3 regions of the Enterococcus montenegrensis genome follow, and region 1 is predicted to be linked to each of the others. Evidence: a T-box and tRNA genes for the amino acid it is inferred to sense, from the RefSeq annotation. Region 1 holds a T-box; the other regions hold tRNA genes.
The links. The T-box of region 1 lies ahead of leuS (leucine--tRNA ligase). A T-box ahead of a tRNA ligase gene usually reads a tRNA of that ligase, here a tRNA-Leu.
Positions count from the first base shown of each region.

Region 2: it encodes a tRNA-Leu, which carries the amino acid that the T-box ahead of leuS (leucine--tRNA ligase) is inferred to sense. The anticodon was not compared.
Region 3: it encodes a tRNA-Leu, which carries the amino acid that the T-box ahead of leuS (leucine--tRNA ligase) is inferred to sense. The anticodon was not compared.

Region 1 is NZ_CP120467.1:2,505,049-2,510,305, reverse strand. Features, by position in the region: gene P3T75_RS12045 (phosphatase PAP2 family protein) at 2-652, opposite strand; gene P3T75_RS12040 (LysM peptidoglycan-binding domain-containing protein) at 1,063-2,877, shown strand; T-box leader at 2,925-3,131, shown strand; gene leuS (leucine--tRNA ligase) at 3,205-5,257, shown strand, end outside.
Region 2 is NZ_CP120467.1:1,243,733-1,248,989, forward strand. Features, by position in the region: gene P3T75_RS06105 (FAD/NAD(P)-binding protein) at 1-1,162, shown strand, start outside; gene P3T75_RS06110 (hypothetical protein) at 1,220-1,489, opposite strand; gene P3T75_RS06115 (hypothetical protein) at 1,492-1,854, opposite strand; gene P3T75_RS06120 (hypothetical protein) at 2,225-2,530, opposite strand; tRNA gene P3T75_RS06125 (tRNA-Leu) at 2,566-2,649, opposite strand; gene P3T75_RS06130 (DNA/RNA non-specific endonuclease) at 2,830-3,768, shown strand; gene P3T75_RS06135 (hypothetical protein) at 3,911-4,357, opposite strand; gene P3T75_RS06140 (HdeD family acid-resistance protein) at 4,459-4,986, opposite strand; gene P3T75_RS06145 (hypothetical protein) at 5,144-5,257, shown strand, end outside.
Region 3 is NZ_CP120467.1:1,133,937-1,139,193, reverse strand. Features, by position in the region: gene P3T75_RS05600 (helix-turn-helix domain-containing protein) at 1-834, opposite strand; gene P3T75_RS05595 (DUF2187 domain-containing protein) at 967-1,140, shown strand; gene P3T75_RS05590 (pyridoxal phosphate-dependent aminotransferase) at 1,276-2,493, opposite strand; gene P3T75_RS05585 (hypothetical protein) at 2,527-2,835, opposite strand; tRNA gene P3T75_RS05580 (tRNA-Leu) at 2,810-2,894, shown strand; gene P3T75_RS05575 (hypothetical protein) at 3,223-3,408, opposite strand; gene P3T75_RS05570 (hypothetical protein) at 3,423-4,208, opposite strand; gene P3T75_RS05565 (glycoside hydrolase family 13 protein) at 4,408-5,257, opposite strand, start outside.

The sequences.
Region 1 (5,257 bases):
ATTATTTCTGTTGGTTTTTAAAACGCCAGACAAAGCGTTTTTCGCTAAAGTAAGGATATGTTAGGCAGAGCCAGCCCAGAGCAAGGCTATAGCCACCAATAATATCACTTGGAAAATGAACACCGAGATAAATACGGCTAGTACCAATAAGAACAATTAAAATGCCAAGCAGAATTTGTAGTCCGAGTAAAATTTGCTTGTTTTTCAGTAAACCTGGCAAAATGAAAATCAAAGTACCATATAAAATCATGCTGGCACAAGCATGTCCACTGGGAAAACTAAAACTATGTTCAGACACTAAATGCTCTAATGTAGGACGTTCACGTTGGAAGACAAGCTTAATCAGCGGATTTACAATCCCTGACACTAAGCCGACATTTATAAAGAGCCACAGCGCTTCTGCGTAATACTTTCCGCGATAAAATAAAAATAAAAAGGCCAGTGCCAAAATGACAATCGTGGCAGGGTTAGCAAATTTTGTAATCCAAATAAAAAAACTATTCCAAGTGGGATATCCACTACGAAGGATGCTGGTAACAAAATTATCAAAGCCTGTTAACCATTGGCGGTAAAATTTCACCACATAACCTAAAAAGACAAACAGTAATAAGGAACAACTACCAGCAAATTGGTAATAAAGTTTATGTTTCATAAATTCTCCTTTAGTAAATGTAAGTAATTATTTGACAATGGAATTATTATAGCATGAGAAGTTGTCCCTTTCTTTTATTGGTACAAATTTTTTCTGATATTAAGATAAGGTTAAAAAAAGTCGAAAATATCACTTTTTCACATTTTTATTAAATAATATAAAAATATTTTACAAAGCAGAACTTATGTAATCGTTTTGCAATATTTTGCTGTTTTTTAATAACTTAATTTCTCAATAATTAAGCAGATAAAGCTTGATAAAATAAATAATGTTAGTAATAAAAATAACTAAATAAAGATAATGTTACAGCAATTTAACAAATTGCCGAAATAATCGTTTAAAACTTTTAATAAAAAACATTAGCCTGTATACTTAAAGTTAAGAAAAGCTTAAAAAAGGAGGCGAGCAACTTGACCCAACTTGTTTCTCGTAAAGAACGACGTAAAGAAGAAAAACAAATTAAGTTTTACCGCGATGCTAAAAAAAGCGCGGCAATCGTGGGCACAACTTTAACTGCTTGCTCTGTAGTGGCACCTTTGGCAAAACCGGTGACAGCAGAAGCAACAAGCAACAACCAAGCACAAATTTCAAGAGACTTAAGCCAAACTTCTAGTCGTAGTAATTCCACTGCATTGATTACAGAATTGGCAGCTCATGCACAACCTGTAGCGGCAGCAAACGACTTATATGCTTCTGTCATGATTGCCCAAGCAATTGTTGAAAGTGGTTGGGGAACAAGTAGTTTATCCCGCGCACCTTACTATAACTTATTTGGTATTAAAGGCAGTTACAATGGTAAAACTGTCTATATGAACACCTTAGAATATTTAAATGGGAAATGGGTGACCATGAAAGAACCTTTCCGGGATTATCCTTCCTATAAAGAATCTTTTGCAGATAATGCTGCAACATTACGCAATGTTTATATCGGCGGTCAATATTATTATCGTGGTGCTTGGAAGAGTAATACCAGCTCTTACAGAGATGCAACGGCTTGGTTAACTGGACGTTACGCTACTGCACCAAACTATGCTTCAGCATTAAATAGTGTAATTGAAAGTTACGGACTGACTCGCTATGATACACCAGCTAGCGGTAATGCTGGCGGAGGGGCTTGGAGTGGTGGTTCTGGTTCGACTAATAACAACAGTTCCAGTGGTTCTTCTTCAAGCGTAAGCCAGTATTATACGGTACAAAGTGGCGACTCTGTGTGGGGCATCGCGAACAAATATGGCATTAGTATGAATAATTTGATTAGCTGGAATAATATCAAAAACAATTTTATTTATCCTGGCCAACGCCTAGTGGTGAAAAAAGGTACTAGCGGTTCTACTACAACAAATGAAACACCAAGTAAACCGACACAAAACAATAATAAACCAAGTGGAAATACAACAAGTTCTAGTGCTACACAATACTATACTGTTCAAAGCGGAGATTCAGTTTGGGGCATCTCAAATAAGTACAATATTAGTATGAGCAGTTTAGTGAGCTGGAATAATATCAAAAACAATTTCATTTATCCCGGCCAACGTCTAGTGGTGAAAAAAGGTACTAGCGGTTCTACTACGACAAATAACACACCAAGTAAGCCGGCACAAAATACCAATAAGCCAAGTACCAATAAACCAGCCAATACAAATAATAGTAGCGGGAAAACTTATTACACTGTTCAAAGCGGAGATTCAGTTTGGGGTATCTCAAATAAATATGGTATTAGTATGAATACATTAGTGAGCTGGAATAATATCAAGAATAACTTTATTTACCCGGGGCAACGCCTAGTGGTGAAAAATGGTTCTGCTAGTACAACAAATAATAAACCCGCCCAAAATACGACAGCAGCTAAGCCAAATAACAATACAAATACAAGTAATACGGGCAATAGCGGTCAAAATCAATACTACACCATTCAAAGTGGAGATTCGGTTTGGGCTGTAGCGAACAAATATAAAATTTCAATGGATCAATTCCGTCAATGGAATAATATCAAAAATGATTTTATTTACCCAGGCCAAAAAGTTATTGTGAAAAAAGGCAGCGTACAAGGCGTTCAAGCACAAAATTCTAGCAGCCAAAACAACAGCAAAACCTATCAAGTACAAAGTGGTGACTCTGTTTGGGGAATTGCCGATAAGTTTGGTATTACGATGGATAAATTGATTCAGTTAAACAAAATTCAAAACAATTTCATTTATCCTGGTCAAACGCTAAAAGTAAAATAATAATTGAATTTTGGTATATTCTTTGTTAGTATAACTAACAAGTAGAAAACTTCGCTGTGAGAAGGAATAGTAAAAAGCAAATCGTTTTAGAGAGCACATGGTTGGTGGAAATGTGTACGAACTCTTTTGAACTCGCCTTTTAGCGTTAGCAGTTGAAATAAGTAGGCTGTTACGGTGACGATCGTTACAACGTTTGAGGCTTATCTTTTTTGATGAGCAAAATTAGGTGGTACCACGTAGATTACGTCCTATAAAAAGCATAGCTTTTTATAGGACTTTTTTTATACGACTGATTGCCAGTCAATTAATTTTTAGGAGGATTTAGCAGTGTACGATCATAAGCAAATCGAAAAAAAATGGCAAAAATATTGGGCTAAAAACAATACGTTTAATACCCATGACAAGACAGATCAACCCAAATTTTATGCTTTGGATATGTTTCCATACCCATCTGGTCAAGGGCTACATGTAGGCCATCCAGAAGGTTATACAGCAACGGATATTTTATCACGAATGAAACGTTCACAAGGATTTAGCGTATTACATCCAATGGGGTGGGATGCTTTTGGTTTGCCGGCGGAACAATATGCTTTAGACACAGGCAATGACCCAGCTGAATTTACAAAGAAAAATATTGAAACTTTCAAACGTCAGATTAATTCATTAGGTTTTAGTTATGACTGGAATCGTGAAATTAATACGACTGATCCAGAATACTACAAATGGACGCAATGGATTTTTACCAAATTATATGAAAAAGGCTTGGCCTATGAAGCTGAAGTTGCGGTTAACTGGGTTCCAGAATTAGGGACAGTAATTTCCAATGAAGAAGTTATTGATGGGAAGAGTGAACGTGGCGGCTACGATGTCATCAGACGTCCAATGCGTCAATGGATGTTGAAAATTACCGCCTATGCCGATCGTCTCTTAGACGACCTTGACTTGGTTGACTGGCCAGAAAGTATTAAAGAAATGCAACGCAACTGGATTGGTCGCTCAGTGGGAGCAAATGTTACCTTTAAAGTTGCTGATAGCAATGAAGATTTCACTGTGTTCACTACCAGACCAGATACATTGTTTGGTGCGACCTATGCTGTTTTAGCACCAGAACTTGATTTAGTTGAAAAAATCACTACGCCAGAACAAAAAGAAGCAGTAGCAGCTTACATTGAGCAAGCAGCAAAAAAATCAGAATTAGCGCGCACAGACTTAGCAAAAGAAAAAACAGGGGTCTTCACAGGAGCTTACGCCATTAATCCAGTTAACGGCAAACAAATTCCAATTTGGATCGCAGATTATGTGTTGGCGACTTATGGGACAGGCGCCATTATGGCAGTACCTGCTCACGACGAACGGGACTATGAATTTGCACAAACATTTGGCCTGGATATTATTCCAGTTTTAGCTGGCGGCGATGTAAAAAAAGAAGCCTATACAGGTGACGGCAAACATATCAACTCTGACTTTTTAGACGGTTTAAACAAAGAAGAAGCCATTGAAAAAATGAACGCGTGGCTTGAAGAAAACGGCGTTGGTAAAAAAGAAGTCAGCTACCGTTTGCGGGACTGGTTATTCTCTCGTCAACGTTATTGGGGTGAACCAATTCCAATTATCCACTGGGAAGATGGAACAACAACAGCTCTTTCAGAAGAAGAATTACCGTTGCGTTTACCTGTTACAGATAATATTAAACCAAGTGGTACCGGTGAATCACCACTAGCCAATATCGAAGATTGGATTAATGTCGTTGATGAGAAAACGGGTAAAAAAGGTCGCCGTGAAACCAATACAATGCCACAATGGGCAGGTAGTTCTTGGTATCATTTGCGTTATATCGATCCTCACAACAAAACAGCTTTAGCAGACTATGATAAATTGGAACGCTGGTTACCAGTAGATATTTATATCGGTGGAGCTGAACACGCGGTCTTGCACTTATTGTATGCTCGCTTCTGGCATAAATTCTTGTATGATATCGGTGTGGTGCCAACAAAAGAACCGTATCAAAAACTATTTAACCAAGGTATGATTCTTGGGGGCAATAATGAAAAGATGTCCAAATCCCGTGGTAATGTGGTAAACCCAGATGACGTGGTGGAAAAATACGGTGCAGATACATTGCGGATGTATGAAATGTTTATGGGGCCACTTGATGCGTCGATTGCCTGGAGTGAAAATGGGCTAGAAGGTAGCCGCAAATTCTTAGAACGCGTTTGGCGTTTAATCGTAGACGAAGAAGGAAAAATGCGCGATCGCATTACGACCTTTAACGATGGTAAATTGACTAAAGTTTACCATCAAACGGTAAAAAAAGTAACCGAAGATTACGAACAGATGCACTTTAACACCGCAATTTCACAATTGATGGTCTTTATCAATG
Region 2 (5,257 bases), 1.3 Mb from region 1:
AGTTAATGGACCAATTATTATTCGAGGGTTGGGTTTGAGTTTTTATGACTATCTGCCGTTACTAATTGACAAGTGGGGCGGGAAATTTATCGAAAAGGAGGGGAATTTGCGTTACCAGCCTTCAGGTAAAGAAGCAAAAATAATTGTTGGCTCAGGTCGCGGTTTGCCTTATCATGCGCGTCCTATTAATCAAAAAGAACCTGGCGAAGACGCTAAGCCTGAGATTTTGACGCCGCATTTTATGTCTCAATTTCAAGGATCAGTAAAAGAATTAGTCACATTAGTAAAAAAAGAAGCCGAATTAGTCTATTATCAAAAGATTTTAAAGGATGTTAAATTTGATTTGACTAACTTTCTAACAGAATATCGTTGTAAAGATGCTGCTGCCGTTTTAAAAAAATATCGTGTACCCAAAGAACTACAATTAAATTGGGAGCAGTTATTACAGCCGGCAGGAAATATTTCACCAGAACATTTCCCTAGTTTTGTTCTTGGATATTTAAAAGCAGATATAAAATCAGCTGAATTAGGCAACAAAACAGGAGCTATTGCCTCGGCGATTGATACATTTAAAGAACTGCAGGCACCTTTTGATTATATGTTAGATCATGAAAAATTTTCTGAAAGAGAGTACTATGAAGATTTCTGGGGAGATTTCAATCGTAGCTATAGCTTTCTAGCTATCGGTGCACCTGTTGTACGACAAAAACAATTAGCGGCGTTAGTAGAAGCGGAAATTGTCGAATTTCTAGCTCCAGAGATGACGGTAACAAAACAAAACGGGCAATTTGTTGCCTACAGTAAGCAAGATGAAAAGCGAAGATTTAATGGAAAAAATTTGATTGAGGCGCGTTTACCGCAACCAAGTTTTGCAACGACAAAGAATCCTTTATTAAAGAATATGAGAGAAAAAGGTTATCTAGCCCCACATAAGGTAACTTTTGACGCTAAAAGCCATGCAACAGGGGCAATCTTGGTTAGTCGCAAAACACACCAAATCATTGATAACAATGGGCAAATTCAACCGCATCTTTTTTGTTACGGCATTCCGCTGGAAGGATTAGATTGGCTCAACGCTGCCTCACCGCGGCCCAAAAGTGATGATCGCGTTTTTTATTTGGCTGATCAAATAATTGAAACAATTTTTGCAAAGAAGCGCTAAGACGCTTCTTTTTTATCAGGCAAGTGATCAGCCAAATTTGGCTTTTCTTACTAGAAACTAAATATGTTTCGGCGGGTAGAGACTTTTTTCAAATTCAATCACGATTTGAGGTTTGCCTAAGACACTATATTTTTTTACAACAAATTGTTTACGAGCGTTATAATGACCAACAACGCTGATTGTACTATTAACAGCAACGTCAGCTAAAAAATTCAATGCGTGAGTAGCGATTAAACAGTGATGTTCATTCAATTGAAAGTAAACTAGGGGATGATCAGACATTTTCAATACTTTGATTTGAGAAATAGTACCCTTTAAATTAATCATCATTATTCCTCCAATGCAGACCATTTGGCAACAGTTGTAAAGGTGACACTGCGGATTTCGTCGTAATCAATTTTTTGATTGGCAATATAAATCCCTAATTCATCATAGCCTTGTATTTTCCCAACAATATCTGGGAAATAGTGGCCTTCAGCATCTACTTCTTCTTTTTGAAGTGCAATACTGCGCTCTTTTAAGCGCGCTTCACATAAAACTTGTGCGATAGCTTCTTTATCCATTATCGGTTTGGCGGGCCAAAGAAAAGCTTGCGCAGCTTTGGTTTCAGCCATTTGACGCGTATGTTCAGATAAGTAAAAGCCATTCCACTTTAATAATTTGCGATCTTGATAAGAAGGTGGGATACGCATAAAATCACTTCCAACTTTTTGATACTCTTATTATACGAACGTATGTTTGTTTTGTAAAGAGAGAAGTAAAAAAATCTGCTAAAATGGACAATAGCCCTCTCTATTACTAGAGAAGGCTATCTAACTAATCAATATTATTATTTAAGGTTGGATCAAGACTATTACTAAAATTCATGTTATTTCTCGTTTAAACGATGTATTCCCTAACCTCTAATACATCCATGTAACTCCTAAGTTACGCCAGTTTGATTAAATTCAACGAAATAAATCAATCTATCGCATAACAATATTTTTCGCGTAGGAATAAGTATAGCACAATTTCTATCTTAAAATGATTGGACAAAGGAACTTATGAAAAAGTTAAGAACTTTTAAAAGCTTGAAAAAATTAAATCATTGGCACCGGTAAAGTTTAAAATATAAAGAAACAAAACGATGGCATTAATCAAAAAAGAGAAGATGATAAGGGCATACCGAATTGTTAAATAAGAATAACCGGCTGGCCGATAATTACTATAACGTTTACCGTGATAGGCAATCATTAAGATCAGTAGTAAAATCGTCATAATTCCTTGAAAGATTAGGCCTAAAAAACGTAATGTACGCGAATCATTATTCAACTGCAAAAAATACGCTCCCAAGGTCAAGACATCAATTAAAATCGCAATAAATGGCATAAATTTGCTCCTTGTCAATTTTTGAGTAATAAAAATGCGGAGTAAGGGATTTGAACCCTCACGCCTATTATAGGCATATGCGCCTGAAGCATACGTGTCTGCCGTTCCACCAACTCCGCCAAAAAAGTATCATGCTTTATTTTATGCCAATGAAATTTTTATTTCAAGAAAAAGGGCTGGTGACAAGCATTTGACGAAAATGAAAAAGTAGGCGATCTGAGCGTATTTCTACTTGTTTTCAAGAAGGCCATTTGCTAGGGTATAAAGGTAGATTAAATTTACAGAAAAGAAGGAAAAAAATGGATACTGTTTTAATATTAGGTGGTCTATTGGGGATAATTATTGGAATTGTTACCTTAATTCAAGCTACGACCAAACATCGCAAGAAAAAGCCAAGCTTCATTTTGGTGGCCGCATCAATTGCAGCCGTATTATCTGGCAGTGGGTTATTAAACACTGAAAATCTTCAATCAATAGCACCCAAAGATAACCCAAATACTACGGCGGCCAGCACTACTTTGCAATCTGGAGCTTCAGAAGAGAAAAGCAGTAGTAATCATAGAGAAGATGAGGGAGCAACAGAAGAAAAAAGCGCAAGCCCCTTGCAAAGTGACGCTAAACTGACAGCTTTAAAACAAGAACTAGCCCAATTAAATTATGCAGGAAAACAAACGATTGAAATTAATCAAGGAAAGCCAACTTTTTCAAAAGCCGAATTAGCTACGACAAGTGGGGCATGGGAAAAGTATTATCCCCTAGATGCACTAAATCGGGCCACAGGTGCGGAGGCATTATTGAATCAAAGTTTAATGCCCAAAGAAAAACGCGGCAGTATTTCAAGTGTTACCCCGACTGGCTGGCGCAATAAAAAAATTGGTGGTAGCTATTTGTATAATCGCTCCCATTTAATTGGCTTTGCATTAGCAGGTGAAAATGCCAATTGGCAAAATTTAATTACCGGCACACGCCAGTTGAATAACCCTGAAATGTTACGTTTTGAAATGGATATCAAGTATTATTTAGAGCAAGATAAAAATCATTTTGTTCGTTATGAAGTTACACCAATCTTTCGCAATGATGAACTTTTGGCGCGGGGTGTCCATTTGATGGCACAGTCTGTAAATAGTGAAGCAATTAAATTTAATGTTTATATTTTCAATGTTCAAGATAATGTGAAATTGAATTATGCTGATGGCACAAGTCAAATATTGAAAAGCGGAAATTCTGCTGAAAAATAAGCAGCAATAGATGAAAAAAACACCCAACTAACTAGTTGGGTGTTTTTGGTCAATTGTCAAGAAAGTATAAAACTTTCACACAAACAAGTTCGAAATATTTTGGCTTATTGCGCAAAAGCTAAAAGACTTTGTTTTGCTTTTGTTAACTTAAAGCGAGTAGATTGATGGTTTTTTGATAGTGATTTAATTGTTTATCGACTTTGTCCAAACGTCTTGTGATACGTTGTAACAATTCTTTGGGCGCATGAATTTTTTCCTGTGCTCTTTTAGCTAGGAGTAAAATACACCGTTCTTTGTCCAAGCGGTTTTGCGTGTGATACAACGTAGCCAAACGTTCGCTGTATTCATAACGTTGATAATGGGTCCCTTCACAAAGGTAGATTAGTAAATCTTCGGCTTGATCATACTGTTTTAAGTAAAAATAATTTAACGCTTCGCGATAAAGTTTTAATTCAAAGTCTTCTTTAGTCGCGTCAAGAGGATGATTTTCCAGCCATTCTTTCACGGAGACTTTCCGTAAGATCTGTCCGTTTTTGTCTTTGACGATAATTACTGGTTGCTGTTTTAGTTGGCTTTTTTCAATTGGCATATTTCCACCTCCTCATACTTCATTGATAACAAAAGTATTATAAAGGGAAATGATTAAAAAAAGCGACGGAAATCTTTAAAAAGATTGTCATAATTAAAACTTTAAATATTTCTTAAACGAAAGAAATCAACTAAACGAGAAACACCCAAGACAACTAACAGGCCGCCAAAAATTTGGAAAACTAATAAAACACTACGGAAAGGATTAAATAGGAGTAACGCACCGGCTACAATCATTAAGATACTAAAGACAAACCAACCCGTACGTGCTGTGCCGTCTTTTTTTAATTGCAATTCCTGTAACAACTGGGTAATTCCACTAATTAAAATGAATAAGCCCAGGAAAAAGGGAATAATAGACACAATTCCTTTTGCAAAAATCAAAATCAGCAAAGCTGCGGCTAAAAGTAAAATTCCAGTTGTTAATTGGGAACCAGAATAGCCACGCTTTTGTGCTCGGTAATGGTTCACTAAGTTAATAATTCCCATAACAAAAAAGAAAGCAGCAAAAATATAAACAATCATATTGAAGAAAGGTTCAGGTTTAATTAAAATCAAGATTCCCAAAATACCGTAGGCGACGCCACTTAATAATAAATTTTCACGAAATGTTTTAAAAAAATTATCCATAATCAAAACTCCTCTATTTTTCTATTCTCTTCTTTATTGTAACGAAATTTGAGGAATAAAGAAAATACTTGGTTCGCTTTTGCAACGGTAAAAGACACTACCAATTTGGCTGATAGCGTTTTTATGGTAAGATGAAGAAAAGGAGGGGGAAAAGTATTTGTCGACATTTACCATTTTGCTGTTAATTTTTGTACTGGTGCTTTTTGCCTATTTATTCTTGATCGAAAAAGAAATTATTTTCAAGTCTCGCCGTAAGTCCACCAGTTTTTAT
Region 3 (5,257 bases), 1.4 Mb from region 1:
TTACAGATTTGTAATCCGTTGGACAGCGCTAGATATTTTGAAATATTTTTCGCATTGCTCATTTTTGCCCTGCGCTTCATAAATCAAGCCCTCAAGGCGGAAAAGTTCTTCCAAATAATAATAACTTTTTTGTTTGCGCACCATTTCCGTTCCTCGTTTGACAACGTCCATCGCTTCGTCATAACGCTTTTCTCGATATAAAAACAGACCGTAATTATAGAAAACTTTTGCAAGCCGACAGTCGATACGTTCATTTGGCAATGTATAAAAGAGTTCCATACTATAGGTTAAGTTGAACTCGCCTTCTTTTTTTTGGCCTAAATCCACTTGCACGCGACCGATACAAGAAATTAATTGAATTTCATTTGAAGCAATAAAATGTTTATCTGCTTGAAATGTATAAGAAAGACCGTGTTTTAAATGTTGTAAAGCCAACTCCAAATCTTTACCCAAAAAGTATTCACAACTACCTAGATAATAGTAATAGAGCTGTAAATCTGTGTCTAAATACAACTGGTCTAAAATAGCTGGTTGGTTTAATAAGGCAGCAAGCTTTATATACTCTTTATGAAAAAAGTGATAGGCCATTTGATCTAAGAGTAAATTTACTTTTCTAATCTCCTCAAAGTGGAGCGTCATAACTTGATCGATTGTTACGCCTAAGCGTTCGCACAAATTTTGCATCACCAAGACATTTGGTAATTCTTCATCATTTTCAATCCGACTTAAGACACTTTGCGAACAAATATTTTGCGACAACATTTTTTGCGTTAATTTACGATCTTTACGAATTTGTTTTAAAACGTGGCCAAACGAAACATTTTCTGCTGTCATTATTCTAACTGCCTCCAATTATGCGAATTAGCATTACCCTTTTTGTATATTTTATCACATAATACCCGCAAAGGCGCTACCGAAAACGAGCAACTTTTTCGCAACAATTGAAAAAATAAGGAGGATTTTAGAATGAAACAACCATCAAATGTTAGCTTTATCTGGCAAGACGAAAAATTTTATGGCTGGATTGAAAAAGAATATCAAAATTCATTTTTAATCAATGTCACCGATCCAAACGAAGAATTAGAAACCAAGTACGCAAAAAGGATTATCATCAGTAAAAAAGTCTGCGAGCTTCTTTAACAAACCGAATAAAAATACATTTACATAACCACAATACTTGTTTTTACATATGTGTAAAAAGAGAATGAACAATTGTGTTCCCCGTTAAAAAGTTAAACTTTTCAACGGCACAATTTTATCATTCTCTTTTTTATTTTATTTTTGTTGATAGGTTGCTAAAAACTCTCGTAATTTTTCGGCTGTAAATTTCAGGTCGTCCATTTTTGGTAAATAGACAATCCGAAAATGGTCGGGCTCTTGCCAGTTAAAGCCGCCACCATGCACCAATAAAATTTTGTGTTCATGTAAAAAGTCCAGAACAAATTGTTCGTCATTTTTGATATTGAACCGTTTAATATCAATTTTAGGAAAAATATAAAAGGCAGCTTTTGGTTTTACTGCTGAAAGTCCGGGAATATCATTTAAAGCATTGTAAATATATTCCCGCTGCTCATAAATTCGACCACCCGGCAATAATAATTCATCACTACTTTGATACCCTCCAAGAGCAGTTTGAATGATTTGTTGGGATAATACATTAGAACACAGGCGCATGGAAGACAACATGTTTAGCCCTTCAATATAATCTTTCACACCTTTTTTATCCCCACTTAAAACCATCCACCCCACGCGAAAACCCGCAACACGATGTGATTTTGACAGACCATTTAAAGTAACGACAAACCGATCTGGGGCCAAAGTTGCAATTGGGACATGGGTTAGACCATCCATAACTAAACGATCGTAAATTTCATCTGAAAAAATAATCAAATCAAATTCCCGCGCTAATTCCACGATACCTTCTAATATCTCTTTTGGATATAGAGCACCTGTAGGGTTATTGGGATTAATGACTACAATTGCTTTGGTTTTACTGTTAATCTTAGCACGCATATCCGAAAGATCAGGATACCATTCACTTTCTTCATCACAAATATAATGAACGGGTTTACCACCAGCAAGAGAAACAGAGGCTGTCCACAGTGGATAATCTGGGGAGGGTACCAATATTTCATCACCGTCATTACACAAGCCTTGCATGCACATTGTAATTAATTCGCTAACACCGTTGCCAGTATAAATATCATTTATCGTAACATTAGGAAATCCCTTTAATTGGCAATATTGTTCAATTGCCTTTCGTGCCGAAAAAATTCCCTTAGAATCAGAATAGCCTTCTGATGAACGGACATTCATAATCAAATCACGAACAATTTCATCCGGGGCTTCAAAGCCAAAAGGTGCAGGATTACCAGTATTTAGTTTTAAAATACTAACGCCTTCTTCTTGCATGCGATCGGCCTCTTCCAACACCGGACCGCGCACGTCATAGCTGACACCTTCTAATTTATTTGATTTCTCAAAGTGTTTCATCATCATCGCCCCTTTTTAATTGAATTCTTTTAATTACTTTACTTTTTTATCCTTTAAAAAGCAATCTTTCCTGTGATTTTTCGCAAAAGTTTTAATTTTTTTCCACCAAGAATTAATACCAATGTCAGTAGCGATACTTGCCACAATTCCCAGAAAAATTCCCAATAAAAGCTTATCTAAAATTAAGCCAACTAAAAGCCCCAACAAAACTGCAGGCAAAAGAAACGTACCGTCAGATTTTTTCATATTAACCTTCCTTTTCAATCTTAATCTTGACAAAGGATTTTTTTCTAAGGTATCATAAGTTGTTGTTTTCGCAGAAGTGTTGGAATTGGCAGACAAGCAAGATTGAGGGTCTTGTGGGCGTAAAGCTCGTGCGGGTTCGACTCCCGTCTTCTGCATCACTCCAGTATGTTTAAAAGGATACAAATCTTATTTTTCTAAGATTTGTATCCTTTTATCTTTTTATCGCGCTTAAAAAAGTGAAATGGAATCACTTATTTGCAGTTGCTAAATAAGACCAAAACAAAACCTTGGACAGTCCTTTTTATAAATAGCCTTTTCTAAATACTTCGCCTTAAAATAAAGCAAATAATCAAAAATATATATAAATTTTTTTAATTAGCCAATTTATTACAAAAGAGACCGTACTTGCTGCAACACAACTGACCTAAATACCTAACTTTTTTTAGCGCAGTAGATATCTGAGCCTTTTGCACTAGCCCATTTCTACAAAACAGTCGGGTCATAATGATACGTAATATCGCCATTATGATGCGCTTCACCGACAAAGTATTTTTTATCTTCACGACTAGCCCAAGCATTGCGAAAAAGGAAAAAATTTTCCTGTGTCACTTCAATTTTTTCAATTTCACCATTTTTCAATTTCTCTAGTTGTAAATCATATGCTTCCATTTAATCAAAACCTCTTACTCTTCAAAATAGCTGGGGCTGCGGCGACTTTCTGATTGCCCCTCTTCAATTAAGCCTTTTAAATCGCGCTCTAAAACTTTCCCCTTTTTTTCCTTATTTACTGCTGCTTTAGCAGTTGTATCCTCTTTTTCGGAATTTTTTTCATGATGAAATTTTTCAACAGTAGGATCATCACCTTTTTTTTCTTGAAAAGCAGCCGGTTCATGATCAAACAGCAAATACTGTTCTTTGTTTTTGTGTAAGGAGTCGATTAATTCTGTTTCCTCCACAGCTGCTTTTTTCTCATCAGGAATTAAAGAAGCTGGAATATATTTGGGGACAAAATAAGAACGCCCTGAAGAATAACGCTTCATTGTACTTTCTTCAGGTGTTATTTGCGGTTTGTTCTTCACTTTATAGGTGGAGCGCTTATAATCTTTCCCAAAAAGAGAAGTTCGACCGGCTAAATCTGTTTCAGGTTTAATTTTCTTGCTGTAGTCTGGTAAATTTTCCCGATGTTTTTTTAGCTCTTCTTGCTGCGCCAAGGTATGTCCTTGTTTTGCAGCAGTCGCTTTACGGGAACGGCGCAAGGCCCGTTCTTCTTGCATCTGTGTGTTTTTTAAAACACTTTTTTTAGGTGGTGTATAAAAGGCGGTTCCCTTGTCTTCTGGCTCATCAGTTAAAAGCCAGCTGCGATCTTTAGCAAAGAGATTCCGCTTTTCTTTTTGAATTTTTACGTTTTCATTATCATCATAGGCTGGAAAACGGTAATGTTTACGGTTAATATCTGTATATTTTCCCATTTTAATTCATCCTTTATCTACTTTGTTTCATCATACCATAAAGTACCAAAATCTAGCGAAATTCGCCACGAATAACAATTGTTTTAAAAAAATATACAAAAAAACCTGAACAAAATTTGCCACAAGCGCAGTTTATCTGTAGGAGCTTACTTGCAGTTTTATTTTGTTCAGGAATATTTTTATTAATCAAAAAGATAAATTATTCAAACAACTTACCACTAAAAGTTAGCGTTCCGGCCTCTTGAATCGTATTGTTACGCCCAATAATCGCCTGCAAGCGTTCTTTAGCAATCGGTAAGGGACGCAATGTTTGAATTTCTGCTACATTCAAAACTTGAAGCCCGTTTGTCGGATTAAAAAAGACCAAAACAAAGTCTTCTGCATCATAACGCAGTACTCCTAAAATCCGTTCTGTGTACAACAGCAAAAAATCTCCCTCGTAAATAACCGGATTTTCTGCCCGTAAAGAAATCCATTTACGACAAGCTTCATAACAGTCTTCCTCAATATTATCCCAAGGGAAAAACTTGCGGTTATCTGGATCTTTGCCCCCAGTTAAACCAGCTTCATCACCATAATAGACACAAGGGACACCCGGAAAAAGATGCAACAGAGCAAAAGCCAGTGACAGTTTTCGTTTATCGCCATTTAATTGCGTTAAAATTCGCTCCGTATCGTGGGTCCCAATATTATTGAAACTATTGTAAAAAATGTCCCGAGGATAATTTTCTTGTAAGGTTGTAAAATGGCTGGCAATAGTTTCTGGACGACAATCTGCCATAAGAAAAGCTAGTGCTTGCTCTCTTAGAGGATAGTTCATAACCCCTTGGAGATGGTTTCCTAAAATATATTGGCGTCTTTTGCCATAAGAAATTTTATTAGAGGCGTCTTCCCAGACTTCACCTAACAAAACTTTGTCCGCAAATTGGTCCAAATTGCTTCGAATACCGGCAATAAACTCGTCTGGCAATTCATCCGCCACATCTAAGCGCCAGCCGTCAATACCAAATTTATTCCACTTTTGTAAAACACCAGCAGAACCAAAAATA